One region of the Trichococcus sp. TS_SC_9 genome, then DNA from elsewhere that is predicted to be linked to it. Evidence: predicted binding sites of a transcription regulator. Region 1 holds the regulator's gene; each other region holds the start of a gene.
What was found. The regulator NrdR, encoded in region 1, represses ribonucleotide reductase genes. The targets are predictions, from matches to a motif close to ACACNATATATNGTGT.

Region 1 (3,175 bases):
CTTCTCAGCTTTCGCTTTCATCTCGCCGGCGAATTGCTTCGCCTTCGCCAACGCTTTTTCGGGCGAATCGACACCGTCCTGCAGCCAATCGTTTGCGATGGCTTCCACATAGGCCTTGGAAAGATGCGGATTGTTGAGGATGACCAACACATAGTGCGTCAATACATTGAGCACACTCGGTTTGAAATCAGCCTTTTCCATCAGCGTACGCAGCAGTTGCGTCTCCGAAGCGGTCACGATGCCGCCTTTCTGCTTTTTGATGCTCGTCAAAAATTGATGCGGCGTCAATTGTTCGCACGCCTTGATGAACGAAATCTCTTCACTGGAAAAGCGTGCCTGAATCAATTTTTGTTCCCGGCCTTTTTCAGTATCTTTAGCCAATTGGATGCTCTGGGTGACTTTATCCTTAACTTCCAAACGGGTGCTGTGTCTCTGCTCATAGGCATCGGATACAATTTTTTTGAGCGCTTCTCCGTCTACTTTGCCCGATTCGATATCGGCGGCCTCCAGAATGAATTGAGCCATCTGCAGTTCGTCGCAACCATACAGCGTGTAGAGGATAGTGATTGTGTGCTCCAATTCCTTTGTGATGGAATCACGCTTGACGAATTGTTTGTTCAACAGCTGCCGGAAAAATGCGAAGTCAAACCCCTCATTCTCGATCACGGGCAGGCTTCCCGCGTTATCGCCCAACAACGAGTTGTCGTTCTGCCTCATCCGCGCTTGCTCCGTAAAGGCGCTTTCCGAGAAAGAAAAAACATCCAAAAAGGACTTGGTGATATTTTCCGCATTTTTTACGTCGCGGACTTGTCGGCTGAACCGTTGCTGCAAGTCGCGGTATTTCCGTTCGCCGACTTTTTCATACAACAGCAACCCCATCAGGTCATCACTGAAAAAAGCATGACTGGACAGCGGTTGCTGCAATTCGTATAGGTACTGCTTCTCTGGCTCATTTACGAGAAATGTCTTCAGTAAACCGATCCCTTCCAATTTCACCCGTGCTTGATAGAACTCCTGGATCCCGCTATTCGATAAAGCCAATAATTCGGTGTGAAGCAGATCTTTGCTCCAATAGCTCTCTTGCGGAATCTCCGCAAGCAGCGTCAAATAAAGACTGAATGCTTGTGGACCGATGATGGGCTGATACAATTGCGTCAGGATTTTGCGGTCCACATCGGAAATCAAGCTTGTCTGGCTTGCTCTGAAAGGATCCTTAGGGCTTATGTTTTGCCATGGATAGCTCATTATTCATTGTCTTCCTTTCCGGGGGCTGCCTCATGGGGAGGAGCATCGGATGGTTGGATGTCTGAAGATTCAGCAGCCGTTTGTTGGGCTTTTTTCTTCTCCATGTTCTTCAATTCATCAAGGAAGGTTTTCCGGTCCGAAAATTGGCGGTAAACACTTGCGAAACGGATGTAGGCGACGTCGTCTATTTTGGATAGCTTATCCATGACGAACTCTCCGATGACGATGCTGGATACTTCATTTTCTCCAAGCGCTCGGATTTCGGCTTCCACCTCATTGACGACAGTCTCCAGTTGTTCGAGGGCGATCGGCCGTTTTTCGCAGGAGCGGATCAATCCCCGCAACAACTTTTCACGGCTGAATTCTTCGCGTGCGCCATTTTTTTTGATGACAAGCAATGGCGTTTGCTCGATCCTTTCGAATGTAGTGAAACGGAAATGGCATTGTTCGCATTCGCGACGGCGGCGGATGGCTTTCCCGTCATCAGCCGGACGACTATCGACAACACGCGATCCGTGATAGTGACATTTTGGGCATTGCATCGGCTTTCCCCCTTTTCTTTCCTTTATTATCACTTCATTATAACATACTTGGGGCTCAAAAACCTTGAAAAGATGGTCTTTCCGGCGCCAACGCACTAGACTGAAAGACGGCCGTGCAGCCATTCGTTGACTTGTTTTTCGGTTTCTTCGATTGTCCCGGAATTGTCGATGACAAAGTCCGCCAGCTCTTTTTTCTTTTCGATCGAAAGCTGGCTTTGCATCCTCCGGGCGGCTTCCTCCGCATCCAAATGGTTGCGGCTCATTAGCCGTTGAAATTGCAGCGCTTCCGGAACGTAGACGACCATCACGGCATCGCAGCTGTCCTCATACCCGCCTTCGTACAGCAACGGGATATCCAGCACGATCAAATTGTGCCCTTCCGAAATATAACGCTCTTTTTCTGCCTGTATCCAATCATTGATGCGCTCCTTCAGTAACGCATCCAGTTCTTTACGCTTCTCCCTGTCCGAAAAGATCAGCGCTCCCAAGCGCTTGCGATCCAGTGTGCCATCCGGCAGCAGATAGGCTTCACCGAAATGTTCGATGATGTCCGCTAATCCCGGTGCACCCGGAAGAACGACAGCCCTTGCTCCCAAGTCCGCATCGACAACCGGTATGCCCGCAGACAAAAACAGCTTCGCTACAGTCGATTTCCCTGTAGCGATGCTTCCTGTAAGACCCAGTATATAACTCATGTTCTTCTACCTCGCCCCTTTGTACACAATGTCAGTGATGCCTGCTGTCTTCGAACGCGTCTTTGGCAGTTGTTGACAATGCGGGCAATAATGCGTTCCTCGCTGTGCTACCCTTATCTTTTCGATTGGATGGCCGCAGTTCGGACAAGGCTGTCCGGTCTGACCGTAAACGGCAAGAGAGACTTGGAATTTCCCGGCTTCCCCCAACGTGTTTTTGTAGGTCCGGATTGTCGACCCTCCGGCTTCCACTGATCTGCTGATCACATCAATGATGGCTTCGTGCAATCTTTTGGCTGCTGCCGGTCCGATTGTGTCGGCAGATTGCATAGGATGGATCCGGGCTTGGAAAAGTGACTCATCCGCATATATATTTCCGACGCCGGCAACAATGTTCTGGTCGAGGATGACCGCTTTGATTGCCCGATGCGACTTGGCAAGATCTTTTTTAAATTTACTCAATTTGAAGAAATCCGCGGTTGGTTCCGGCCCCATTTTTTTGAAAGGTTCATATTCATCCCGCTTTTCGATCGGCAACAACGTGAATTTACCGAACTTGCGCACATCAAGGTACCGCAATTGGCGTCCATCGGCGAGATAAAAAATGACGTGGGTATGCTTCTTGATCGGTTCACCGGATGCGCTGACCTCATACTTCCCCTCCATCCGCAGATGGGAAATCATCGCCCAGTGGTC
Region 2 (3,175 bases), 1.1 Mb from region 1:
AGGGCATCCTTACAGATGGCCAGACGTTCTTCGAAGATGTTCCAGAATGCTTCCGGGTTCCCTTCCGACTCCAAGGCGATTCTCGGGATGTTCAACGTCACGACTCCAAGATTCATCCGGCCGGAATTGACTTCATTTCCGTTTTCGTCTTTCCATCCCTGCAGGAAGGAACGGCAACCCATCGGCGTCTTGAAACTGCCTGTCAATTCAACAATCTTATCGTACATCAGCACATCCGGATACATCCGTTTCGTGGCGCAAGTGATGGCCAGTTGCTTGATGTCGTAGTTGGGATCCTGCGTCTCCAAGTTCGTGCCTTTTTTCAAAGCGAAGATCAGTTTCGGGAAGATTGCTGTCCGTCTTTCCTTGCCCAATCCTTTGATGCGCACTTGCAGGACGGCTTTTTGGATTTCACGCGCAAACCAATCCGTCCCCAACCCGAATCCGAGTGTGGTGAATGGTGTTTGTCCGTTTGAAGTGTAGAGAGTGTTGATTTCGTACTCCAAGCTTTGCATAGCATCATAGATGTCTTTGCGGGTTTTTTCTTCGGCATAAGCGATTTGTTTCGCTTCGCCTTCTACCCAATCCTTAGCCGTCGCCAGATGCTTTTCATAGTTCAGGCGCGCATAAGGTGCCAACACTTCATCGACCCGGTCCGCGCTGCAGCCGCCGTATTGGCTGGAAGCAACATTCGCAAAAATCTGGGCCATTTGGGCAGTCGCCGTGTTGACGGAACGCGGGCTATCCACTTCAGCATTGCCGATTTTGAAACCTTCACGGAGCATATTCTGGAAATCGATCAGGACACAGTTCGTCATCGGCGAATACGGTTGGTAATCCAGGTCATGATAATGGATATCGCCTTTCATGTGGGCGTTGGAAACGTGTTTCGGCAACATTCTCAAGCCGATTGCTTTCGCGGCCACTCCAGCCGTCAAGTCACGGATCGTATTGAAGACACGGCTATCCTTGTTGGCATTCTCGTTGACGATGCTCTGATCGGCATTCATCAGGCTCTGAATGCGCAACTCGATGTCTTGTTGTTGCAGCTTTTTGACTTTTTTCGTCAATTTGTAGGTATTGTAGGCTTCCGCTAATGGCAGATTTCCCATTTCGGCAAGCGCCGCTTCAACTTGATCATGGATATCATCGGTCGAAACACTTTCAGTTTCTGACGCGACCAGTTTGTCTACGACCAATGCCACGACAGCATCCACATCGTAATCTGTAGCCGCTTCATTCTGTTCAGACAAGAAACGCTCCGCTTTCTTGATCGCTTTGTATATTTTCTTGGCATGAAAAGGAACAACCCGTCCATCCGCCTTCAGCACTTGGATATTCACCGCTGCGTCATCGACTTGAAGATTCGTGCTTTCATTTAAGAAATCCGTTGGTAATGAAGCCATATTTTTTCCCACTCCTTAGTTAAAAATTAACCGAACATGCAAAAAAAGCTAATAAAAAGTAAGAGGTCGTTACAAAATGAGCAAGCTTTCCTTGCGGGGCGCGCTTCTCAAGTTGGATGCCTCCACTTAAAGTAGTCTCTGTTTTGATTCGCTATATATACTATATATCATCCACACTCAAATTTCCACCACAATATATAGTGTTTAAAAGCAAATTCCATCTAGAGTAGGCAGACACATTTCCGCCTGTTGGTCAATAAGAAAATGCCCTTAAAATGAATTGTTTGCTATTTCCTTATCAGACTCTCACATACATAGGCTGAACAGAAACAATAGTCAAATAAACTCAACTTATCTGTTTCGATTCCCGAACAATGCCTCTAATATTAAAAAAAGTGTTAAAAAACATATAAAGTACATAAAATCAATAGAATCTACTGTACTTTGGAAAAAAAAGCAGTTATACTATGACTTGTCAGAAATGTAAGCGATTCATTCTTTTTTTCGGATCCATTATCCGGTTTTTGTGCCGCAGGGATGTCAAAAGAATGAGCAGATAAAAGGGGGGAAATGCTAGTGTGGAAAAATAGAATGTTGCCTGAAATATCCAAAATTGCTAAATTTAGAATACCGGTCGGAGAAGGCCTATTTTTGAGACAGTGCGCTTCTTGGCAAAACCTTTTCCATCTGCCTTCATCTTATCGCTACCCGACTGGAAGCATCCAGGGCTATATTACACGATTGAATTGGACCGATGAATTTATCATTCTTGAAAAAGAACATAATGAAGCATTCGAATATTTTATTATTGATAGAAGAATTGAATCTGTAAAAGGCCCTTTTTCCATAGAAGGGTTCGAGAAGGCATTAAAAGAGGAAGCGATCGAGCTACCATTGATTGAATTATCGGAAATGGACTGGATTATCAACTTTTAGAAGATACCAAAAAATACAAAAAGCCGTAAGGGCCACATGTGGATCATGTGCCCTTACGGCTTTTTGCTGTCAAATCTTACTTTGCGCCGAATATCCCTGCTGATGTGACTCCGTTCTTGTCAGTGATTCTGACATCCGTCATATTCCCTACTCTCCCATGTCAGATTTTTTTTAATCATATTGACCAAAAAAACACTACTGCATCCAACATTCCTGCAATTTGATGAGAATGCAGATTAAAATTCTCATCAAATTAACATTCAAACGCTTGCAAACGCTAATTTAACAACTTTGTCATATATTCTGACATGGAGCGTAAGCAGGATATAGCATCAATAAAATTATTTCTATACACTAGGACTATGCTAAAACAGGAGGAGGAATTATTATGTTTTCATCAGTAGACACATTATGGACCTTAGTGGGAACGGTATTGGTATTCTTTATGCAAGCCGGTTTCGCGATGGTTGAGACGGGATTCACTCGCGCCAAGAACGCAGCGAACATCATCATGAAAAATCTTATGGACTTTGTGCTCGGATCGTTGGGATTCTTCCTCATCGGATACAGCATCATGTTCGGGGATGATATCGCCGGAATCATCGGAACCCCTGGCCTATTCATGGATGGACTTGATTCCACCATTCCCGGCTCCGTTCATTTCATGTTCCAGAATGTTTTTGCGGCAACTGCTGCCACTATCGTATCCGGCTCTGTTGCGGAACGAACAAAATTCAGCTCTTATCTCGTGTATTCTTTCATCATCTCCTTAATTATCTATCCGATCTCGGGTCACTGGATCTGGGGCGGCGGATGGTTAGCTCAAATGGGCT
Region 3 (3,175 bases), 1.2 Mb from region 1:
TACATCTGTAGACGTTTTATGTCAAATGATTTTAACCCAAAATAAAAAACAGCAATTACCGCCAATCGGTTGGCATGCTGTTTTGCTCTCAATTTATTTGTTTGTACTACAGTAGGTCGTCAGGACCGTTGCTCTCTTTCGCGCTTGCGCACGCGCCGGCGGTATAAGGTCGGCGCCATGCCTTCCTTTTCCTTGAATTTGCGGGAAAATTCCGCCGCTGAGGACATCCCGACCAGTTCCGCTATCTGCTTGATGAAGCGTCCCGAATGAATCAGCAAATAGCGCGCTTGATCCATCCGGACACGATCCAAATAATCCATCAACGAAACGCCATAGATTCGGATGAAGATCTGCTGCAGTTCCGACGAGGGTCCATGACAGGCTTCGGCAATACGATTCACGCTCAAGGGATTTGGATAATGGCTGTGGATAAAGCGTTCGGCCTGACCAGCCCATTCCAGATCCGTAACGGCCAGGCCGTTCGGTTTGCATCTGCGGCAAGGTCTATAGCCATGCGCCTCTGCAGCCTCAGCCGAGGAAAAGATACAGACATGGTTGAATTTCGGAAGCCGGGAAGGACAGGACGGCTTGCAGTACAATTGCGTATTCCTGTCCGCGTAAAAGAATTCTCCATCAAAACGCGGATCCCGTTCGTTGATTGCTTGCCATTGCTCCACATTCACTGCTTGTTCTGCCCTATCCGCCGCCATCGTCTGGTTCCATCCTCTTCAACTGTCGTTTAAATCCATTTCTTAATTATAGTATATAAACCAAGAATATACTTCAGTCCGTCGCGAAAAATTTATGCCTTCTCGCCAAAAAAACAGCAGCTGCACCGATCGGCACTGCTGCTGTTTGATGACAATCTGAACGATCTGTCACTTATACGATATTGCTTCCTGCTAAAGTCAATTCGGCCTCTTCGCCGCGGACTTCCAAGAGCGCTTTTTCGATGATGGCCATGACCTGCTCTTCGTCACAGCTGTTATTGACGATGTCGTACGTATCGATGTTGATTTTGATTTTTGGACTTTGACCGTACTCCTGATACCATTGCTTATAATTTTTGAAAAGCAATTCATAGTAGGCCAATAATTCGGCATCGTCCTCAATCTGCTCAAATTCACGGCCGCGCTTGCGGATGTGATCCAAAATCGTATCGAATGAACCATCCAGATAGATCAGCAAATCCGGCGCTTTTTTGGGCATTCCTTCCAGTTCTTCCATCATGTTGGCCAACAGGTCATTGTAGATATCCATCTCTTCTTGGGAGATGTTGCCTTGCAGATGGTTGACCCGCGTAAACAGAGCGTCCTCATAAATGGAACGATCCAAGACATTATTGTCATCGGTCAAAGCAGCCTTGATGCTGCGGAAACGCGTATTCAAGAAATATATTTGAAGACTGAAGGCCCATTTTTGTGGGTTATCATAAAATTTGTCCAGGATTGGATTGTAATCGACGCTTTCGAAAAAGGCCTCCGTCCCCAATCTTCTTGAAATCATTTCAGTGTAGGTCGACTTTCCAGCACCTATCATTCCTGCCATTACCAGCACGCTCAATCATATCCCTTCCTTTGGTGTTATCTGATTATTTCCGTATTTTTTTCAACTTCCGGTCCGCTAGTTCGCGGAACAACATTCAGTATCATACCATGCCTGCAAAACGAGATATAGTGTTTTTTTGATTAGAAAATCCTTTTTTGGCGTAAATTAAGCCCCGATTTCCCTGCTTCCGAAAACACTGGTCAAAAGCATCAAAATCCACTATCCTAGAAGAAAGGAGTGTCGCCCATGAGTTTGAACCATCGCACCATCAAAATCGCTTTTGCGACAGTCATCGCCATTCTGATTGCGCAATTTTTCCAGTTGAATTATTCCGTTGCAGCCGGGGTCATCGCGATCCTCAGTGTGCTGGACACCAAAAAAAACTCCGTTATGACTGCCCTGCAGCGGATTGCCTCCACGGTGCTGGCATTGACGATCGCCACGATCCTGTTCCGCCTCTTCGGCTTTCACATCGTCGTATTCGGCGTCTATTTGCTGTTTTACGTACCTTTGGCCTACCGCTTCAATCTTCAATCCGGCATCGCGCCTTGTTCGGTGCTAGTGACGCATCTGTTGCTGGAAAAGCAGACAAGCTTTCCTTGGCTTCTGAACGAACTCGCCCTGATGATGATCGGCGCCGGCGTGGCTATTTTGTTCAATCTGTACATGCCCTCCCAAGCGAGCCAGATCATTTTGCTTCGGGAACAAGTGGAGACGCAAATGAAGGAAGTGTTGCATAGTTTCAGCGTCGCCCTTCGCGAGGGGGATGACCGCAACCAAAGCAAGTTATTGGACGAATTGGATGATCAGTTGGAAAAATACAGGCAAGTCGTATATGCCGAATTCGACAATCAGTTGCTGGACCAATCGACCTATAATATCCGCTACTTCGATATGCGCAGTGAGCAGGTCACCATCCTGAAATATATGGCCACCAACCTCGGCTTGTGCGCGCTGCCGACAAGCGAAAACAAGATTTTGGCTGGCCTGTTCTTCCTGACTGCAGCCCAGCTGCACGAACAGAACACCGGGATTTATCTGATGGAGGACATCGATTCCTTGCTGCAATCATTCCGCGAAAGCGAGTTGCCCGCCACCCGTGAGGAGTTCGAAAACCGTGCCATCCTGTTCCAGTTGCTGAACGACTTCAGACGCTTCATCCAGACGAAAAAAATATTCTACGAAGAGTACGCAGCGGAAATAATTGCAAAAAAATGAATTTTTCGTGAGAAAAAAATTGACACTTACTAATCGTATTGTTATTATGTGTATAAATTCAAACAACCTCACGGTGAAAAGAAGAGTACGGATAACGGAAATGCACAGAGAACCTCGGCAGCTGAGAAGAGGACAGGAAAGTCATCCAGAAAATGGTCTTAGAGTGATTGGTTTGCGAACGCCTTAGGGCCTCAGCAAGCCACGTCCGCATACGTTACAATGCCGCAGTATAACAAGACAGAACAGTCGTCTTGCGTACTGACTGAGGGGGCATGCGTGAGCATACCCTGAACCAAGGTGGTATCACGATGAGCAATCATACGTCCTTGCACAGCAATGTGCGGGGGCGTATTTTTTTACTGTACAATATCGTTTGACAAAAAAATAAAAATTGAAAGAAGGAAAATAA
Region 4 (3,175 bases), 350 kb from region 1:
TCGTTGTAGTGCTCCACATCCGGGAAACGTAGCGCATACTCCTCATTCCTCATCACGGCATCCATGAAGTCGTCCGTGATGCAGACGGAAATATTGGCGCCGGTCAGAAATTCGGGATTGTTGACGGTGTAGGTGCCTCCATCGCGCAATTTCTTCTCGGCTTCATGGACGACCGAGGCGTCAAAACCGCCATGCCCGGGAATGTGTTTGTAGTTGACGATGCCGGTATACATGTTGATGTCCTTGGACGAAAATGGCGTAAAATGCAATTTTTCCTTCGCCAACATGCGGATCTGTTCATCCTCAAAATTCTCGATGATGTAGCGAAGGATGCGCGGATTCTGCATCTTTGAAATGATGAATTCGAAGATGTCCGGATGCCAATCGGCCAGCATGATCATCTGGGCGCCACGGCGGGAACCGCCTTGTTCGACCAGATGCGTCAATTTGGCGATGTCGTCCATCCAGGAAACGGAACCGGAAGAGCGGCCATTGACGCCTTTCACCAACGTGTGGCGGGGACGCAACGTCGAACCGTTCGAACCGACGCCGCCGCCTCGGCTCATGATTTCCATGACTTTTTTGCGGTGATCGGAAATGCCGCCGCGCGAGTCGGGCACGAAAGGCATGACGTAACAGTTGAAATAGGTCACATCGGTACCGGAGCCGGCGCCGTAGAGCACGCGCCCGGCCGGGATGAAGTTCAAGGCTTTCTGTTCTTCGTAAAACTTCAAGAATGCTTCATGGCGCAGTTCCGGCGTGATTTCGACCTCGGCCAGACCGTGCGCGTTGCGCATCGCGATCTGTTCGTAGAAAAGCTCAAGCGGTTTGTCCAACGTCAGGATCCGGCGCGTCACGATACCACCTTCCTCGACTTCGAAGTCATCGATGTTGTGCTGGTATTCCTCAGACACTTTGATGCGGACAGTCTGTTCCTTGTGGTTTACAGAAAGAACGGTTCCTGTTCCGCGGGCCGGATATTTCGGGTCCTCCTTGACAGTCAGAATCACGATATCGCCTTCGGACAGGGTCTCCTTGGTGGAATCCTTGTAGGAATAGCGATCCAACATGACGAGGCGTGACACGCCCTCATAAGTCACGTGCATATCCTCCGTAATCGGAAACACATGCGGGAACCGCTCGATGTCCTTGTTCAATTTTTCGAACCCTGCTTTAAATGTGGTCTTTGTTGCATCCACAATAATCACTCCCTTATCTATGGTGAAAACACTAGATGTTGTGCTATCTGATTGTTTCTCATACTATATATATTAATTCTGTTCACCAGATAAATCAAGGGGAACAGTCAGGGGGGGGAGCATGCAAATGGATGAAAACGTTGTTTGGATGGAAGGGGATACGTTTATAAATATATATAGGCCAATAAGAAGAGGACGTTGTGTATCGGGATAGAGTCGTCGGCTGATGCGGAGAGAATGAATGCCGAACAGCCGAGATAGGGCATGCATGTCGACTGTTCCGGAGAGAATGAATGCCGAACAGCCGAGATAGGGCGTGCATGTCGACTGTTCCGGACAAAACGAATGCCTTACAGCCAAGAGGGCAAGCAATTATCCGAATCCGAACACCCTAACAAATCCACCCCGCCCATAATGCGAAATAGTACCCAGTCAACCCTTCCGAAAGCTATAATAAAAGCAGTAAGAACAACAAAAGAAAGGAGCTCGAGCATGAATAATGATAAAGAACACTTCGCGGAGATGATCCGCCAATCGCAACGCATCGTCGCGTTCACGGGGGCGGGCATCAGCACAGAGAGCGGCATCCCGGATTTCCGTTCGGCGGGCGGGCTGTTCGATAGGCTGAGCGGCCGCCATTTCACTGGCGAAGAAACGCTCAGCATCGGTTTCCTGGAGACGTACCCCGAGCTTTTCTTCCGCAATTATGCGGCGCATTTCGATTTTTCGCAGGCGCTACCGAACGCCGCGCACCGCTTCTTTGCGGCGCTCGAAGATACAGGGAAAGAAGTCACCGTCGTCACCCAGAACATCGACAATCTGCACCAGTCCGCCGGCAGCAGCGCAATCATCGAACTGCACGGCAACGGGTCAAGATGGCGGACGTTCGACACGGGCGACCCCGCCGATGCCACCGAAATCAGCATGGACGCGCAAGGCATCCAGCGCGATCCCCAAGGCCGAATGGTGCGTCCCGATATCGTACTCTACGGCGAAATGCTCAATGAGGAGGCGATGGAGCGCGCAGCTGCAGCGATCGGCGCCGCTGACATGCTTGTCGTCATCGGCACATCGTTGGCCGTCTACCCGGCCGCGAGCTTCGTCCATTAATTTCAAAGGCCCTTACGCCGTGTTGCTGAACCGGACGCCCGTACCGCAGTCGCTGACCTTCCAATTGGCCGTCCAGACAGATGTAGGCGTCTTTTTGGCAGAAGTCTGGCAAGAATTTTTTGAAAAATGAATAAAAAGGTGCTGAAACAAAAAGGGAATTCATGAAAGGGGAAGTCGTTATGTCGAAACTGAATCAGCTGGCGAAGTATTTGGTCTATTCCTACGAAAATCATACGGCAGCCCGGTTCGGCGACAATGAGCTGAAGCTGCAGGCGCTGCTTTATTTCGCGCAGCGGGAATGTCTGGCTGTGGTAGGGGAGCCGCTATTCGAGGAAAGCTTTGAAGGCTGGAAAGAGGGACCGGTGCTCCCGGAACTGCATTTCTTCTTCGAGGAAGGCTACGATCCCTTCGAACCATTGGAGATGAAAAAGTTGACGGAGCGCGAACAATTCATCCTGGACCGCGTAGTCTTTGCCTACGGACAGTACGAAGGCTGGTATTTGTCGGATTTGGCGCGCCGCGAAACATCCTGGCGCAACAGCAGAACGGGTCCAGCGGCAGATCCTGCCCAACCCCAAAAGCTAGAACTTGCAGATATCCGCGAGGATGCGAAAAAAGTGAGGATCTATGACACGTTGTTCGATGTTTATCTGGATGAATTGGAGGAATTCGAAGGGGAGGTGCTGGAGCCATGAACGAAACGCAAGCCTATATTGGGGCCATCGTGAAGACCCGGTTTGCCTACCATGACCTTGAAACAGACAAAATTGCCTTCAAATCGCGCCCGTTTTTGATCATCGGTGCGGAATATGATACGTTGCCGTGCGACTTCACAGCCTTTCCGATTTCGAAAGTGTCGACGAGCC

Region 2: a site for NrdR is predicted at 1,595-1,610, ahead of nrdD (anaerobic ribonucleoside-triphosphate reductase). Genes of this name have one in related genera too.
Region 3: a site for NrdR is predicted at 1,665-1,680, ahead of AC0J5I_RS08675 (deoxynucleoside kinase). Genes of this name have one in related genera too.
Region 4: a site for NrdR is predicted at 1,228-1,243, ahead of AC0J5I_RS01240 (vitamin B12-dependent ribonucleotide reductase). Genes of this name have one in related genera too.

Annotation. Positions count from the first base shown of each region.
Region 1 is NZ_CM149591.1:3,030,393-3,033,567, forward strand. Features, by position in the region: gene AC0J5I_RS14670 (replication initiation and membrane attachment family protein) at 1-1,245, opposite strand, end outside; gene nrdR (transcriptional regulator NrdR) at 1,245-1,787, opposite strand; gene coaE (dephospho-CoA kinase) at 1,883-2,482, opposite strand; gene mutM (DNA-formamidopyrimidine glycosylase) at 2,489-3,175, opposite strand, start outside.
Region 2 is NZ_CM149591.1:1,014,641-1,017,815, reverse strand. Features, by position in the region: gene nrdD (anaerobic ribonucleoside-triphosphate reductase) at 1-1,406, opposite strand, end outside; gene AC0J5I_RS04665 (hypothetical protein) at 1,983-2,342, shown strand; gene AC0J5I_RS04660 (ammonium transporter) at 2,731-3,175, shown strand, end outside.
Region 3 is NZ_CM149591.1:1,785,427-1,788,601, reverse strand. Features, by position in the region: gene AC0J5I_RS08680 (Ada metal-binding domain-containing protein) at 120-710, opposite strand; gene AC0J5I_RS08675 (deoxynucleoside kinase) at 883-1,557, opposite strand; gene AC0J5I_RS08670 (aromatic acid exporter family protein) at 1,795-2,766, shown strand.
Region 4 is NZ_CM149591.1:283,461-286,635, reverse strand. Features, by position in the region: gene AC0J5I_RS01240 (vitamin B12-dependent ribonucleotide reductase) at 1-1,202, opposite strand, end outside; gene AC0J5I_RS01235 (SIR2 family NAD-dependent protein deacylase) at 1,692-2,309, shown strand; gene AC0J5I_RS01230 (Panacea domain-containing protein) at 2,489-3,004, shown strand; gene AC0J5I_RS01225 (hypothetical protein) at 3,001-3,175, shown strand, end outside.